Regions from separate parts of the Serratia sp. AR11 genome, predicted to be linked through region 2. Evidence: predicted binding sites of a transcription regulator. Region 2 holds the regulator's gene; each other region holds the start of a gene.
The links. Region 2 encodes CRP, which controls carbon source genes, mostly activating them, when cyclic AMP is high. Its sites were predicted from a motif close to ATGTGANNNNNNTCACAT; they were not measured.
Positions count from the first base shown of each region.

Region 1: a site for CRP is predicted at 2,139-2,156, ahead of idnO (gluconate 5-dehydrogenase). Genes of this name have one in related genera too.
Region 3: a site for CRP is predicted at 2,806-2,823, ahead of ACSOSI_RS12645 (YjcB family protein). Genes of this name have one in related genera too.
Region 4: a site for CRP is predicted at 2,427-2,444, ahead of msrB (peptide-methionine (R)-S-oxide reductase MsrB). Genes of this name have one in related genera too.

Region 1 covers NZ_CM150739.1:3,750,882-3,755,222, forward strand. Annotated here, with positions in the region: gene elaB (stress response protein ElaB) at 1-167, opposite strand, end outside; gene idnD (L-idonate 5-dehydrogenase) at 253-1,284, opposite strand; gene idnO (gluconate 5-dehydrogenase) at 1,308-2,072, opposite strand; gene ACSOSI_RS17640 (substrate-binding domain-containing protein) at 2,343-3,326, shown strand; gene ACSOSI_RS17645 (DUF1097 domain-containing protein) at 3,328-3,822, opposite strand; gene ACSOSI_RS17650 (MFS transporter) at 4,083-4,341, opposite strand, start outside.
Region 2 covers NZ_CM150739.1:5,100,030-5,104,370, forward strand. Annotated here, with positions in the region: gene ACSOSI_RS24140 (phosphoribulokinase) at 114-983, shown strand; gene ACSOSI_RS24145 (OsmC family protein) at 1,023-1,430, opposite strand; gene crp (cAMP-activated global transcriptional regulator CRP) at 1,810-2,442, shown strand; gene ACSOSI_RS24155 (YccS/YhfK family putative transporter) at 2,497-4,341, shown strand, end outside.
Region 3 covers NZ_CM150739.1:2,652,024-2,656,364, forward strand. Annotated here, with positions in the region: gene ACSOSI_RS12630 (ABC transporter ATP-binding protein) at 1-427, shown strand, start outside; gene ACSOSI_RS12635 (oligopeptide/dipeptide ABC transporter ATP-binding protein) at 417-1,364, shown strand; gene lpxA (acyl-ACP--UDP-N-acetylglucosamine O-acyltransferase) at 1,377-2,165, opposite strand; gene ACSOSI_RS12645 (YjcB family protein) at 2,463-2,744, opposite strand; gene mrdA (penicillin-binding protein 2) at 3,028-4,341, shown strand, end outside.
Region 4 covers NZ_CM150739.1:3,080,126-3,084,466, reverse strand. Annotated here, with positions in the region: gene ACSOSI_RS14530 (MipA/OmpV family protein) at 1-163, shown strand, start outside; gene ACSOSI_RS14525 (D-hexose-6-phosphate mutarotase) at 268-1,143, opposite strand; gene gapA (glyceraldehyde-3-phosphate dehydrogenase) at 1,224-2,219, opposite strand; gene msrB (peptide-methionine (R)-S-oxide reductase MsrB) at 2,568-2,981, shown strand; gene ACSOSI_RS14510 (YeaC family protein) at 3,046-3,318, shown strand; gene chiD (chitinase ChiD) at 3,356-4,341, opposite strand, start outside.

The DNA.
Region 1 (4,341 bases), 1.3 Mb from region 2:
AGTCGCGACTTAACCTCGCTCAATGCCTCTTCGGCATGTGACTTGATGTCGATATAGGCCTGATCGGCGCGATCGCCAGAGTATCTCAACACTTCTTCCAGCGTGTCGCTCAGCATTCTCAGATCGTCATCGAGCGTGGTTTGATCCCTATCCGTATTTCTCGCCATGTTAAGTTCTCCGTGATTAAAAATGATACGGTCCTTAACTATAGACAAGGATCGCCGCTCTTCGCCATCAGACTATTGGCTAAAATCAGAACACCAGCTGTACTTTGGCCGCCTGACTCTTGTCACCGGCAAAGGCCAACGCCTGCGCCAGTTGCTGGTTATCAAATTCGGCAGACAGCAGCGGCAATGGATTGACTGTCCCCTCGGCCAACCAGGCCACCGCCAAATCAAATTCTTCAACAAAACGGAACGAGCCCAGCAGGTTTAACTCTTTGGCGATCAGCAACATCAGCGGGAAATCCGGGAAGCTGCCCCCCATGCCCACCTGTACTACCGTGCCTTTGGCCCGGGTGACTTCCAGGCAGCGCTGCAACGACGACGGATGGCCAGAGACTTCAAAAGCGATATCAAAGTACCCTTTTTCCTGCTGGTAGAGGCTAAAGTCGTCATTGCCGGCATGCAGACAACGGGTTGCCCCCATTTTTTGGGCAATATCCAGACAACGTGGGCTGAGATCGGCACAGACAATTTCGCCGGCGCCCAGCGCCTTCAATGCCGCCACCAGCAGGCAGCCAATTGGGCCAACGCCGGAAACAAACACCTTTTTCCCTGTCACTTCGCCGGGCTGCTTCGCCGCGTGTATCGCCACCGCCAGCGGTTCGGCAAATACCATCACCTTTTCATCACGATCGGCGTCAAAGGCAATACACTGCGCGCTATCGACCACCTTGTACTGGGTGAAGGCACCGTCAACATGCGGGAAATACATCGCGCTGCCGAAGAAACGCATCTGAGTACACTGGTTTTGCTGACTTGCCAGGCAATACTTGCACTGCCCACAGGGTTTGCTGGGGTTTAACGCCACCTTCTGACCCACCGGCAGGCGGGCAGTATCACTGGCCACCACTTCACCGATCACCTCATGGCCGAGCACCATCGGCTGACGCACCTGGAAACTGCCGACTTTGCCTTCCTGGTAATAATGCAGGTCGGAACCGCAGATGCCGCCACGGGTGATTTTCACCAGCGTACCGATCCCCTGATAATCCACTTCCTGCTCCACCACCGCCACGTCATATTTGCCGTTTACCACGCAGGATTGGGTTTGAATTCTCATCATGATTTCTCCTGGGCAAGCGGCTATACCGCCGCGGACATGCCGCCATCGACAAACAGCAGCTGGCCATTAACAAAATCGGAAGCCTGGGACGACAGGAACACCGCCGCACCAATCAGCTCTTGCGGGTCACCCCAGCGGGCGGCCGGGGTGCGCTTGGTCAGCCAGGCGGTAAACTCCGGGTTGTCCACCAGCACCTGAGTCATTTCGGTTTTGAAGTAGCCCGGCGCGATGCCATTAACCTGAATGTTGTAACGCGCCAGTTCAACGCACATGCCCCGCGTCAGCATTTTTACCGCGCCCTTGGAGGCGGCATACGGGGTGATAGTGTCGCGGCCCAGTTCGCTCTGCATCGAACCAATATTGATAATTTTGCCGCTTTGGCGTTGTACCATATGGCGAGCTACGGTTTGCGACACTATAAATACCGCCTTCTGGTTGACGGCGATAATGTCATCCCAGTCTTTTTCCGGGAACTCGGTAAAGGGATGACGCCGCTGGATCCCGGCGTTATTGATCAGCACGTCAATGCCGCCACTTTCCGCCTCAATCCGTTCAATGGCGGCATGGATAGCCTGCGAGTCGGTGACGTCAAAAGCCGCAGCATCGGCGCGAAAACCTTCGCGTCGCAGTGTTTCAACGGCGCGCTGGGCGTTTTCCTGCGTGGTGGCATTAACCAGAATATGGGCGCCATACTGCGCCAGCCCACGAGCCAGCAAAAAACCAATGCCGCGAGAAGCGCCGGTAATCAGTATTTTTTTGTTATCCAGTGAAAATAAATTGTTCATAACGTTCCCCGGCGATGTCATTTGGATAGGACTGACGCCTATCTCAGCGGATCATCGCCGGTAAAAACGTGATAAAGATCACTTAAAATCGTGTTACTAAAAGCTGTTACCTTTAACGTGAAGCCACGCATTCCGGCCAGCCAGCCCATTCATACACTTCATTGAAAAATAGGGATTTTATACTTTATAACGCCGATTGTTATCACCAGATCGATTTGTTAACATGACAGAATTCGCGATCTTTGCGCCCCACCCTGTTAAGGCCCCAGAATGAAGAACCAACGCGTCACGCTGCAGGATATTGCACTGCTCGCCGGTGTGACCAAAATGACCGTCAGCCGCTATCTGCGTACGCCGGACAAGGTGGCTGCCGAAACGGCTGCGAAAATTGCCCAGGTGATGAAAGAAGTTAACTTCACCGACAGCGATGAGGCGCGTTCATCCCAAAAGCCGCGCATTGGCGTGCTGATCCCCTCCTTCAACAACCAGATTTTTGCCGATCTGTTGGCCGGCATCGAATCCATCACCCTCGAACACGGCTATCAAACTCTGGTGGTTAACTATGACTACAGCCGGCAGCGGGAAGAAGAACAGATTATCCAACTGCTGGCCTACCCCATCGCCGGGTTGATCCTCACCGATTCGGAGCACACTCTGCGGGCGGAAAAATATCTGGCGGCAACCAAAATCCCGGTGGCGCAGGTAATGAGTCTTGAAGGGCCCGAGGGGCGGATCGCCGTGGGGTTTGATAACTATCAGGCGGGTTTTGACATGACCGAAGCGCTGCTCGCCAGCGGGAAACGCCAGGTGGTTTACTTTGGTGCCATGTCCGACGCACGCGACACCAAACGTTTCCAGGGCTATTGCCGGGCGATGGAAAATCAGGGGCTGACACCACGGCAAATCACGCCGCATCGGGTCTCGTCGGTCTCGGTCGGTTCTGACATGCTGGCCATGGCCCGCCAGCTCTACCCCAGTCTGGACGGCATCTTGTGCACCAATGACGATCTGGCGGTTGGCGTGTTGCAGGCGTGTCTGCGGCTCGGACTAAAGGTGCCACAGGACATTGCGCTGTCAGGTTTTCACGGTCTGGATATTGGCAAGGCCACCACGCCGGGCATCGCCAGCGTGATCACCCCAAGGTTTGATATGGGCAAAGTCGCCACAGAGATTTTACTCAAACGCATCAAAGGGGTGCCGTGCATCGAGCGCGTCGACCTGCACTACCGCATTTCACTCGGCGGCACCATTTAAATCAGCGGTTAACATGCTCGGTAACAGCGCCAGCTTGTTTGGGTTTCTCATTGCGTGCCGCCAGCCAAAGACCGCTGTTTTTCATCGCGTAGCCGAACACCAATCCCACCAGTAGGGAGAGGCTCACCAGCGGCCAGTCGCCGCCACCGGCGAAGGTGGCACAGGCGCCAATAAAGGTGCCGGGCACAAACCCCAACCACTGCTGTTTTGCCTGGATACACATCAGGAAAGCCACGGCGCCGGTCAGCAGGTAGCCGATTATGCTCAAGCCTGGGGCCAATTCGCTACCGTGAATAATCACCATTGCCCAAAATACCCCGCTGCCACAGGTTAGCAAGCTTATCAACAAGCCTTTCAACCCACCCTGTGGGCAAGCAAAATAGGCCGTGCAGCCGAGGAAACCGGCCCAGCTAATCAACCCCAGGCTGACGGCCACCCAGCCCCAAACACCGGAGAGGATCCCGGTTGTCACAGCAATGGCAAAAATAACGTTCATAAACCGACCCGCAGCAGAGAAAGCGCGCAGTTTACTCGAAAATCGGCATTTTCATGTGATGTATTTCACATAAAATATGTAATGAGAAACAAGATAATTACAGGTATGTGGAATTTGTCACAAAAAAAACCAGCGTGGCAAGCACGCTGGAAATGACACACAACAACACCAGGGAAATCGGCTCGCCACATTGCGCAGCGAGAACATATTTATTTCAAGTTTTAGTCAGCAAGACTTCCGCTTAAAAGAACAAGAATATTTCAACGCGGGAAGCCCGCACGGGTCACCATAAAGCTCAAAATCAAGCACACCACGGCACTGACCATAAATAACAGGTTGACCGCCAGATGCAGGCTGGCATGGTCAATCACTACCCCCAACAGAATCGGTACCCAGTTGGCGATATAAGCAATAACATAAAACAGCGAAATCAGTCTTGCATGGCTGGCCTTCGGCGAAATCAAGTTCACCAACGTGGCGCTGCCGACAAAAATTGCCCCGTAGGCGTAACCCGCAATC
Region 2 (4,341 bases):
ACAATGAGGGATTGCAAACCAACGCGCAGTATTTTGCCCTAGGCGAAAGGGTGTCAAACAGACCAATAATGATATCTGACACCGGCGCATTAAACACGGAGTGACCCATCACCATGTCCGCCAAACATCCCGTTATCGCAGTGACCGGCTCCAGCGGTGCCGGCACCACCACCACCAGCGTGGCGTTCCGTAAAATCTTTCAGCAGTTGAACATCCGCGCCGCGGAGCTGGAAGGCGACAGTTTCCATCGCTATACCCGGCCGGAAATGGACGCGGCGATCCGCAAAGCGCGCGATCTTGGCCGTCATATCAGCTATTTCGGCCCCGAGGCCAACGACTTTGGCCTGCTGCAACAAAGCTTTAGCGAGTACGGCACCAACGGCACCGGCCGTTCACGCAAGTATCTGCACACCTACGATGAAGCGGTACCCTATAACCAGGTTCCCGGTACCTTTACCCCGTGGGAAGCCTTACCGGCACCGACCGACGTGCTGTTTTATGAAGGGCTGCACGGCGGCGTAGTGACCGAGCACAACGACGTGGCCAAGCATGTCGATTTGCTGGTCGGCGTGGTGCCTATCGTTAACCTGGAATGGATCCAAAAGTTAATCCGCGATACCGGCGAGCGCGGCCACTCTCGTGAAGCGGTGATGGATTCGGTGGTACGTTCGATGGAAGACTACATCAACTACATCACGCCGCAGTTTTCCCGCACCCATATCAACTTCCAGCGGGTGCCGACGGTAGATACCTCCAACCCGTTCGCCGCCAAGGCGATCCCCTCGCTGGACGAGAGCTTTGTGGTGATCCACTTCCGCGGCCTGGATCAGATCGATTTCCCTTATCTGCTGGCGATGCTGCAGGGTTCTTTTATCTCGCATATCAATACGCTGGTGGTGCCGGGCGGCAAAATGGGGCTGGCGATGGAGTTGATTATGGCGCCGCTGGTGCAGCAACTGCTGGAAGGCAAAAAAATCGAATAGCTTACCGGAGCGCGGCAACAAGCCGCGCTCCTTTATCCGTCAGGACACTGCGCGGATCTCAAAGCTGTGGGTCACGCTGGCAGCCTTGCTCAGCATCAATGACACCGAACAGTATTTCTCGGCGGAAAGATTCACCGCGCGCTCGACAATTTTGTCACTTAAATCTTTACCGGTGACGATGAAATGCAGGTTGATATGGGTAAACAGTCGTGGCGCCTCCTCACGCCGCTCGGAGGTTAATTTCACCTCGCAGTCGCGCACATCGTTACGTCCTTTTTGCAGGATCGACACCACATCTATCGCGCTGCAACCTCCCACCGACATCAGTACCATTTCCATTGGGCTGGGGGCTTTATCCCCGGCGTTGCCGTCCATCAGCACCTGATGGCCAGACGCGGATTCACCCAGAAACGTCAACCCTTCCACCCACTTAACTCTTGCCTGCATACTGGTCACTCCGGTTAATTTCTTAAAATCAGACTACGCTTTCGCATAGAAACTGGCAACGGAACCTGATGCTAATCATGCTGAAGCGAGACAACACAAGACACCCGCCTCACTCTGTGCTACAAACAGAGCCGCAATAAATCTTTCCGGGACACTGATTTCAGGGAAACTCCCAGGGAAAGGCTCCTTTACCGGTATGTTAACAGAATGTAGCTTGCAGCTCTCCCGGCAAGTTAATATGCTAGGGCGACAGCGTATATTTATGACACGCCTCAAAACCTGCTGACAGCCACCATTAAAAGAACGGCGACAGCACGTTTTACAGGGAACTCTGACCCCTGTGACACAAGGCAGCGATAACAACAGAGGATAACAGCGAATGGTTCTCGGCAAACCGCAAACAGACCCTACTCTCGAATGGTTCCTGTCTCATTGCCATATCCACAAATATCCATCCAAAAGTACGCTGATTCACCAAGGTGAAAAGGCTGAAACGCTTTACTACATCGTCAAAGGCTCCGTCGCGGTGCTGATTAAGGATGAAGAGGGTAAAGAGATGATCCTGTCCTACCTTAACCAGGGGGATTTCATCGGCGAGCTTGGATTATTTGAAGAAGGTCAGGAGCGTAGCGCCTGGGTTAGGGCGAAAACCGCCTGTGAAGTGGCTGAAATTTCCTATAAGAAATTCCGCCAGTTGATTCAGGTTAACCCGGACATCCTGATGCGCCTGTCAGCTCAGATGGCAAACCGTCTGCAGATCACATCTGAGAAAGTGGGTAACCTTGCTTTCCTGGACGTTACGGGCCGCATCGCGCAAACCCTGCTGAACCTGGCGAAACAGCCTGATGCCATGACCCACCCGGATGGTATGCAGATTAAAATTACCCGCCAGGAAATTGGCCAGATCGTCGGTTGCTCACGTGAAACCGTGGGTCGTATTCTGAAAATGCTGGAAGATCAAAACCTGATCTCCGCCCACGGCAAAACTATTGTCGTTTACGGCACGCGTTAATCACTGAAAAAACGGCGCGATGATTCGCGCCGTTTTTTTATGCCCCGAGTCATCATGTGGCGCCGACTGATCTACCACCCGGAAGTTAATTACGCACTGCGGCAAACGCTGGTGCTTTGCCTGCCGGTACTGTTTGGCTTGCTGATAGGCCAACTGCAATATGGCCTGCTATTTTCCCTGGTTCCCGCCTGCTGTAACATCGCCGGGCTGGACACGCCTCACAAACGTTTTTTCAAACGCCTGATCGTCGGCGGTTCACTGTTCGCACTCAGCAGTTTGTTACTGCAGCAAGCCCTGTTATGGCAGTTGCCGCTGCCGATACTGATGCTCGGCCTGGCGCTGCTGCTCGGCGTCAGCGGTGAAATCAGCCCGTTACACGCCCGTCTGCTGCCCGCTGCGCTGGTTGCCGCCATCTTCTCCCTCAGCATGGCCGGTTCAGTACCGCTTTGGCATGCGCCGCTGTTATATGTGGTCGGCACCGCCTGGTACGGGCTGTTCACCTGGTTCTGGTTCAAACTGTGGAAAGAGCAGCCGATGCGCGAGTCGCTCAATCAGCTCTATCTGGAGTTGGCGGACTACTTCGAGGCCAAATACTCACTGCTGACCCAGCATACCGATCCACAGACCGCGTTACCGCCGTTGTTGGTTCGTCAGCAAAAGGTGATGGATCTGATTACTCTGCTGTATCAGCAGCTAAACTTTCTGCCGCACGCCAGTAACCTCGAGCAAAAACGTCTGCAACGAACCTTTCAGGTCGCGCTGGATTTGCAGGAACACATCACCGTCAGCCTGCACCTGCCGGAAGAAGTACAAAAGCTGGTGGAACAGAGCCAGGCCGAAGCGATTATCCGCCGCAACGCACAGGTGATTGCCGGCCGGCTACGCACGGTGGCGCACGATATTCTCTATCACCAGCATTCGCAGCGCTTCAATATGGGCAATGAACTGGCAGCATTGGAAAAAGTAGCGGCACAGCACCCGGATAATCCGGTGGGTCAGTTCTGCTACTACCACTTCAGTCGCATCGCCCGTCTGCTGCGTACTCAGCATCCACTCTATCGGCGTGACCTGATGGCCAATCAAAACCGCCTGCCGTTTTGGCCGGCGCTGGTCAGTTATCTGTCGTTCAAATCCAATGCCCTGCGTAATGCGGCACGATTAGGCGTCACGCTGGCGGCAGGCAGCAGCCTGGGGATGATTTTCAACCTGCCGAAACCCTACTGGATCCTGCTCACCATCATGCTGGTGAGCCAGAACGGCTACAACGCCACCCGGGTGCGCATCCAACACCGTGCGCTCGGTACTTTGGCCGGGCTGGTGATCGCCGCCGGTCTGCTGCAATTACAACTGCCCGAGGCCGAAACCCTGAGCGTGATGCTGGTGATTACGCTGCTGGCCTATATGGTGTCACGTAAAAATTACGGATTGGCGGTGATTGGTTTTACGGTGACGGCGGTCTATACCCTGCAATTACTGGCGCTGAACGGCACGAATTTCCTGGTACCGCGTCTGATCGACACCCTGATTGGCTGCGTACTGGTGTTCGGCAGTACCATTTGGCTGTGGCCACAGTGGCAAAGCGGGCTGCTGCGCAAGAATGCCCATCAGGCGCTGGAGAACGATCAGCAGGCGTTACGTTTGTTGCTGGAAGAGCAAGAGCCGGATCCCACTGCACTGGCCTACGCACGCATGCAGGTCAATCAGGCGCACAACGCGTTATTCACCTCACTGAATCAGGCGATGCAGGAACCGGGGTTTGAATCGAACTATCTGGCGGATATGCGCCTGTGGGTGACGCACAGCCAGTTTATTGTCGAGCATCTGAATGCGATGACTATCCTGGCGCGCGAGCACTATATGCTGACGCCAAAACTGGCGGAGGAGTATCTGCAATCTTGC
Region 3 (4,341 bases), 2.4 Mb from region 2:
GCGCCAGGTGCTGAGGTTGTTGCAACAAAAAGCGCGTGCCAGCGGCACGGCGGTGCTGTTTATCACCCATGATATGGCGGTGGTATCGCAGCTTTGCGACCGGGTGTATGTGATGTACGCCGGGCACGTGATTGAAAGTGGTACTACAGAGCGGGTGATCGAACACCCAAGCCACCCGTATTCCATTGGGCTGTTACTGGCGGCACCGGAACGCGCCGAGCCGCGCAGCCTGCTGCGGGCCATTCCCGGCACGGTGCCTAATTTGAGTGCGCTGCCGCCGGGCTGCGCCTTCAGCAACCGTTGCAGCCACGCCGACGGCCAGTGCCGACAAACACCGCCGCTAATGCCCTTAGCCGCAGAACCGGCCCAGCGGGTGGCCTGCTGGCATCCGCAGTCTATTGATTTGGAGGTGCGAAATGAACCTTGAAGCGCTGCTGGAACTGCGCGACGTGCGGCTACGCTTTCCCGCCAGTTATAACTGGCGTGGCAAGCCGCGTGAGTATGTCCACGCGCTCAACGGGGTGGATCTCAACATCATGCGCGGGGAAACCCTGGGTATCGTTGGCGAATCCGGCTGCGGCAAGAGTACGCTGGCGCAGTTGCTGATGGGATTGTTGAAACCGAGTAGCGGTGAGCTGCTGCGGGCGCGCAACGATGGATCCTGGTTTGGCAGTGGTATGCAGATGGTGTTTCAGGATCCGCAGTCGTCGCTCGATCCCCGCCTGCCGGTGTGGCGCATTATTACTGAACCGGTGTACGTGCAGCAGCATACCAGCGTGGTGCAGCGGCGGGCACAGGCGGCGGAACTGGCGCAACAGGTCGGCCTGCGGCCAGAGGCGATTGACCGCTTGCCACACGAGTTTTCCGGCGGACAGCGGCAGCGTATCTCCATTGCTCGTGCGCTATCTTCGCAACCGGATATCATTGTGTTGGATGAACCGACCTCGGCGCTGGATATCTCGGTGCAGGCGCAGATCCTCAATTTATTGGTGGAATTGCAGCGCCAACGCAATCTGACCTATGTGCTGATTTCGCATAACGTCTCGGTGATTCAGCACATGAGTGACCGTGTCGCCGTGATGTATCTGGGGCAAATTGTGGAACTGGGCCCGACCGCGCAGGTACTGAGTCAGCCGCAGCATCCCTATACCCGGTTGCTGCTGGATTCGGTGCCTCGCGCAGGGCGCTCATTGACCGACAGCACGATTGAAGATCGCAAGGGCGAACTGCCGGGCAACCGCCAGTTGCCGCAGGGGTGTTTCTTCCGCGAACGTTGCCCTTATGCCGGAGAAGGCTGCCAACTACCGCAAAACTTGCGGGTTAATCTGGGTGGCTCAGCGGTGCGTTGCCATAAGGTGGCATAGCGGCCACGTTGCTCAGCGGATAATGCCGCGCGTCGAGCGCGTGAAGAAGTCGAGGAACAGGCTCAGCAGCGGGTATTCCACGCTGAGGTGAGTCACTTCCTGCCGAACCTCCTCCAGCGGCATCGCCCGGTGGTAGAGCATGTCATACAGCGAGTGAATCACCCGTTGCTGTTGCGGATCGGCGGCCAGAAAAGCCGGTGCAGCCAGATGCAGACCATCAGGTTTGGCGCGATGACCGCCAGCCTGCACAAAGGGAGGCAGGTCCTGCACCAGAAGGGTGGCGTCGGCTAATCGCGCATGGGCACCGATAATGCAAAACTGATGTACCGCGCACCGAACGCCGACCCAGACGGCATCGCCTAATTCAACATGACCCGCCAGGCCGCTGTGATCGCCAAGGTAAGCGCCGTCACCGATGATGCAGTCATGGGCAACATGCACATTGTCGCGCAGGTCGTTGTCATGACCGATGACGGTGCGTTGGCAGCCTTGCAGCGTACCGCGATGCAGGGTGGCGTATTTGCCGATGCGATTGCGATCGCCAATGGTCAGCGTGGTCGGCTCACCGGCATATTTCAGATCCTGGCTGGCTTCGCCGATCGAGGAAAACTGACCGATAACATTGTCGCGGCCGATGCGCGTCAGGCCATTAATCACCGTGTGCGAGGCGATAGTGGTGCCTTCACCTATCTCAACCCCGGCGGAAATGAAGCAAAAAGGGCCGATACTCACGCGGGCACCGATAATCACGCCTGGCTCAATCACGCTGTTGTCGGCAATACGGGCAGAAGCAGAAATCATGACGCATCCTGATGGCGGCGCATGGCTATCCATCAGCCAGGCCAGTCATCGGTTAAGTATTAAGCCGGATTCTGGATTAATTAAGGGGGGAACAGGAAAGGTGAGCAGGAAGTTTGCCTTCCCGTCAGTGTGACAAGGTTGTCTGGGGCCAGCATAAGCCGGTATGCGTTTCAGACGGCTACTTTATATTTTATTTATTTTATGAACCTTTGGGTAATAACGGGATGTTACCACCGACGTTCAAACGCAAGAAAGACGACAGGCAAAACGCGTCACGCCTTGCCTCTCCATTCTGGCTCAGGGCAGTGGCCAGTCGGTGGGGGTGTTGCTGACCACTTCGACATACATATCCCAGGCGTGGGACCAGAACTGCGTAAAGCCTTCCTGGCTGAAACTGATGCCCATCAGGCCCATGACGAACCAGCAGGTGGTGAACAGCCCCAGGCTGCTGAACATAAATGCCATGCCGTTGCGGCTGGTCTTGCGGCAAACGACGTTTAGCTGGCTGGACATAAACATCATAACGGCGCTCAGTAACTCCCAGCGCATCATGATAAAACCTGTGGCAATGGCACTCATCGAACATGGTCCTTGGAAAAAGCCGCAGTCGGCGGGGGGCCGTGCGGGCAAAAATGAATTAGTGTGATCTGCGTCACATTGTAGCCCGGCATAAATCACGGCTCAATCCCTGAGCGGCAGAAAAATCGGCATTTGGTAACATTCCAACATGCTGAAACATTTATGCCATTTCATTAGCAACCTTTTAATGGGGAGCCTTTGCCAATAACGCTATGCTTGCCGACTTTTCACTGCCCTGATTTATCTTGGGAAATTGTGACGTCTGACAGGTAACTCGCCACGCATGGCCCTATTAAAAGATAAAATTCGTGACCATTCCGCAGAGGAAATGCTGTTTATTCGCCGTGCCGGCGTGGCAATGGTGCTGGTCGTCGCCTGTTTTGGCGTGCTGGTCGCCAACCTGTATCGATTACAGGTCAAACAGCATGGGTTCTACCAAACTCGCTCCAATCAGAACGACATTAAAATGGTGCCGATTGCCCCGAGTCGTGGGCTGATCTTCGACCGCAATGGCACCCCGCTGGTGCGTAATATTACGCTGTACCAAATCCAGATCATTCCCAGCAAAATCGAAAACATGACCGCGTTGCTGCAAGAGCTGACGCCGATTGTCGATCTGACCCCGGAAGATATCACCGCCTTTCGCGATGATATGCACCATAACGGTCGCTACAAGCCGGTGACGCTGAAAAGCGGGCTGACCGAGACCGAGGTGGCGCGCTTTGCGGTCAATCAGTACCGCTTTGATGGGGTAACCATCGATACCTACCAGCAACGGGAATATCCGTACGGTGCCGAACTGGCCCACGTGGTGGGTTACGTGTCGAAAATCAATGATAGTGACTTGAAGCGGCTGGATAAAGCCGGTCTGAGTGAGAACTATGCCGCCGACCACAATATCGGCAAGCAGGGCATTGAGGCTTATTACGAGTCTGAACTGCACGGCACCACCGGCTATCAGGAAGTGGAGGTGGATAACCACGGCCGGGTGATACGTCTGCTGAAGGAGCAGCCGCCGCAGGCGGGCAAAAACATTTACCTGACGCTCGATCTGCCGCTGCAGCAATATATCGAATCGGTGCTCAAAGGGCAGCGAGCGGCAGTGGTGGTTGAAGACCCGCGTGACGGCGGTATTCTGGCGATGGTTTCCAGCCCCAGCTACGATCCCAATCCTTTCGTGAAGGGCATCAGTTACTCCGCCTATAAATCTCTGTTGGCTAACCCCGATTTGCCGCTGATAAACCGCGTAACCCAGGGGCTGTACCCACCGGCATCCACAGTGAAACCCTACATGGCGACCTCTGCACTGTTCGCCGGGGTGATCACCCCCAATACCACCTTCTTTGGCGCACCGACCTGGACGTTGCCGGGTACCCAGCGTCGCTATCGCGATTGGTTAAAAAGCGGCCATGGGATGCTGAACGTGACCAAGGCGATTGAAGAGTCCGCCGATACCTTCTTCTATCAGGTGGCCTATGAAATGGGCATTGACCGCATTCATAGCTGGCTGAGCAAGTTTGGTTACGGCCAGGCTACCGGAATTGACCTTAACGAAGAATATCGCGGTGTCTTGCCAAGCCGCGAATGGAAGCAGCGG
Region 4 (4,341 bases), 2.0 Mb from region 2:
GGCGCCGTACGTTGAACTGAGCGCCAACTATAAGATTAACAAAGATTGGGATGCCTTCTTTGTTGGGCGTTATGTCCAACTGTCCGATGAAGTTAAAGACAGCCCAATGGTGGATAAATCTTACACCGGACTGTTGATGACGGGTGTGAAATACAGCTTCTAATCGAAGCCTGCACCAATGTTGTGCAATGTAGGCATCATAAAGGGGCGCTAGCGCCCCTTTTGCACATCTGTAGCGCAGCAAGTCTTTGCTGCACTTAAAAGGGATCAGCCGTTGTTACGAACACGGAAGGTCACTGCCAGCCGGGCCGGTTGTTCACCGGCTGCCACCAGGGGTTTACTGACGCGACCGGTTTCTACGCAAACCATGGTTTTATAACCGTCATTTGGCATATCCGCCATGCTGCAAGAAAGCTCCACGCCGGGATTCCAGGCAATCACGTCACTCATGTGATGGTGATGAACCTCAATGGTGCGTTGTTGCGCCGCATCTTTGATCAGGCTGAAGGCGTCCGGCTGGGTATAAACCCGGTCGGTCTGGCCGACAAAGGTCACGTCACCCACCTGGCGAGCTTCTGCGCCGCCGGCAACCTTATCGATATAGGGTTCGCCGAGCCCGGCAACTTTAACCTGCCCGATATCACCGATCTGGAAGTAGGTGTGCAACGCCGCGGTTGCCTGATAGTCGCCGTGGGATTCCAGCTCAATTTCGCATTCCTCACCCAGTTTGAAGCGGGCAATCAGCGTAAAGGCATGTGGCCACAGGCTGCGGGTCTGCTCATTGTCTTTCAGCGTGAAGGTCAGTATAACGCCGTTGTCGTCTTCATCATGCGCGGTCAGAGTCCACGGCTGATTGCGTGCGAAACCGTGTGAAGGTTTTGCTACCGGGCCAAACCAGGGCCAGCAGATAGGCACGCCGCCACGGATGGCGTTGCCCTTTTTAAAGGGGGTGTTATTGCTCAGCCAAATAACCGGTTTTTCACCGCTAGGTTGCCAGGCCAACAGATGCGCACCCTGAAGTGAGATAGCGGCACGCACTTTCGGATGGGAAACCACTACGACAGGCAGTTCATCGAGCTGGCGCTGACTGATAAAAGGGGAAATTTGTTCGGTAACGGGTAGGGTGAAAATCTTTTCGTTCATCGGGTTGCCTTTTGTTCGCCGTAGAAACAAAAAAAGGGTGACAAAAATGTCACCCTCATCATCAGCTTAACATCAATCCATTATTTGGAGATGTGAGCGATCAGATCCAGAACCTTGTTGGAATAGCCGGTTTCGTTGTCGTACCAGGAAACCAGTTTCACGAAGGTGTCGCTCAGAGCGATACCGGCTTTGGCATCGAATACGGAAGTCAGAGTTTCGCCGTTGAAATCGGTAGAAACTACTTCGTCTTCGGTGTAACCCAGTACGCCTTTCAGCTCGCCTTCAGAAGCGGCTTTGATAGCAGCACAGATTTCTTTGTAAGAAGCTGGTTTTGCCAGACGAGCAGTCAGGTCAACCACAGACACGTTCGGAGTTGGAACGCGGAACGCCATACCGGTCAGTTTGCCGTTCAGTTCTGGGATAACTTTACCTACTGCTTTAGCAGCACCGGTAGAAGAAGGGATGATGTTCTGGGATGCGCCGCGGCCGCCGCGCCAGTCTTTGTGAGACGGGCCATCAACAGTTTTCTGAGTTGCGGTAGTTGCATGCACAGTGGTCATCAGAGCTTCAACGATACCGAACTTGTCGTTGATAACTTTAGCCAGTGGTGCCAGGCAGTTGGTGGTGCAAGAAGCGTTAGAAACGATTTCCTGGCCAGCGTAGGATTTGTGGTTAACACCCATAACGAACATTGGGGTGTCGTCTTTGGATGGGCCAGTCAGAACAACTTTCTTAGCGCCTGCAGCGATATGTTTACGTGCAGTTTCGTCAGTCAGGAACAGGCCAGTTGCTTCAGCAACGACGTCAACGTTGACTTCGTTCCACTTCAGGTTAGCCGGATCTCTTTCTGAGGTACAACGGATGGTTTTACCGTTAACAACCAGGTGGCCGTCTTTAACTTCTACAGTGCCGTTGAAGCGGCCGTGAGTAGAGTCATATTTCAGCATGTAAGCCATGTACTCTGCGTCTAACAGGTCGTTGATTGCAACGATTTCGATGTCAGAACGTTCTTGAGCAGCACGAAAAACAATGCGACCGATACGGCCAAAACCGTTGATACCTACTTTGATAGTCATATATTCCACCAGCTATTTGTTAGTGAATAAAAGGTTGCCTGTAAAATTACAAAAACCTTACCAAGCGTCAAGCGGAATCGTGTCAATTCTTGCTGCAAATCAAACCTGGAAGCCGGGTTTGAGTGCTTATTGCACATTCCGTTTGCGTTCGGCCTCATCCGTTATATGGGGTCAAACCGCTAAGTATAAAGTCAGCCTGTTTAAGATATGTGATCGGTATCACATATTGTCATGACGTGACCTTTATGGGCTACAGTTTAGGCCAAAAAGCGCTGCAGTGTTGTTAATTTTTTGTTATTATTACTCATTGTTTTCGTTGACATTATCCACATTCAGAGAAACGCACAAATGGCTAAAGAGACAACCCCTGACCATCCGGCCACGGAACTGAATGAAATCCAACGTTATGTGACTCAGGAACGTGGTACCGAGGCGCCGTATTCCGGCAAATTGCTGCACAACAAGCGCGAGGGCGTGTACCATTGCCTGTGCTGCAACCAACCGCTGTTCTACTCCGACAGCAAGTATGATTCCGGCTGTGGCTGGCCGAGCTTCTATCAGCCGGTTTCCGACGATGCTATTCGTTATCTTGATGATAATACGCATAATATGCATCGCGTTGAGATCCGCTGTGGGCATTGCGACGCACACCTGGGGCATGTCTTCCCCGATGGCCCGCAGCCAACCGGTGAGCGTTTTTGCGTTAACTCGGCGTCGCTGAGCTTTACCGACGGTGAGAACGGCGACAAAACCGCCGGCTGACGGATTATTCAGTGAGAAAAATCGATTCAGCTAATTATTCTTCCAAGAGTGAGGAAATGCTCTGATGGACGTAAAAGATCTGATTGCCGCCATGACGCCGGAAATCTATCAGCGACTGGTACTGGCCGTTGAGTTGGGCAAGTGGCCGGATGGCGTAGCGCTAACGCCGGAACAGAAAGAAAACAGTCTGCAGGCGGTGATGCTGTGGCAGTCATTGCACAACGCTGACCCGCAGCATATGAGTATCGGCACTGACGGACAGATCGTGATGAAGAGTAAGCAGGAGCTGAAACAGCAGTTCATTGCTGAACCGCTGGTCAAGTTAAAGCCACAGTAAGTCTGACAGCTGGGCGATGCGAACATCGCCCGCTGAATTACTGTTTCCCGCCGTTAATCCCCAGCGATTCCGCCAGTTGATGTGCTAACCGGTTATTGTCGTCTGCGCCATATTCCCAGAACATCGCACCGCCCAACCCCTTGCTTTTGATGTAGTCAGCCTTGAGTGCAACCGAACGTGGGTTCTCGTAGGAAATAGCGAACAGCGGCTTGCCCTCGGCGGATTTCATCGTCAGATAAGGCACCTGGGCGTCACTGTCCCAATGGGCGGTGAAGCGCCGTTGGGGATCGTTTAGCAGCTTGCTGACGATATCGTTGTATTTGAAATAGCTGTCCTTGGTCAGATCCAGCCCCATAGCCTTGAACACGGCAGTTTCGCGTGCGGTGAAGTAGGGTTGGGTGACCGGGTTTTTGGCCGCGTCCGCTTTGTCCCAATTGATGCCTGGCTCGGTAGCCCGCTTTGGCACCCGGCCATAGAAACCAATGCCCAGGTTCAACTGAGCAGGTTTTAACCCGGCGGCCAGATAGTTATCCACCACAAAATTGGCGCTGTAACGATCGGCAGCGGCGACGGTTGGCCATTGTTTGGAGTCATACAGATTGGAGTTGAAGTATTGGGTGCCGTACGCCATATCGTAAGTCATCAGGTTGATGTAATCGAGGTAGGGCGCAATGCCTTTAACATCGACCCATTCCTGCGGGCTTTTCACGTTGGCCCCGACGGCGATGGTCAGCAACTTGCCTTTATCCAATGCTTTATGCAGCTCTGCCAGCAACAGCGTGAAGTTGGCACGATCCGCCGGTTGGCTTTCGACCAGTCCCCAGGCACCGTTAACCGGGTATTCCCAGTCGAGATCGATGCCGTCCAGATGATATTGCTTGATGACCTGCTGCACCGAGCGGATAAACACCGCCCGGCTTTCCGCTGTGGCGGCTGCGCCTGAGAACCCGCGTGCGCCCCAGCCACCGACGGACAGCAAGACTTTCAGCTCCGGGTTCTGTTTACGCAGTACCGGCAACAGTT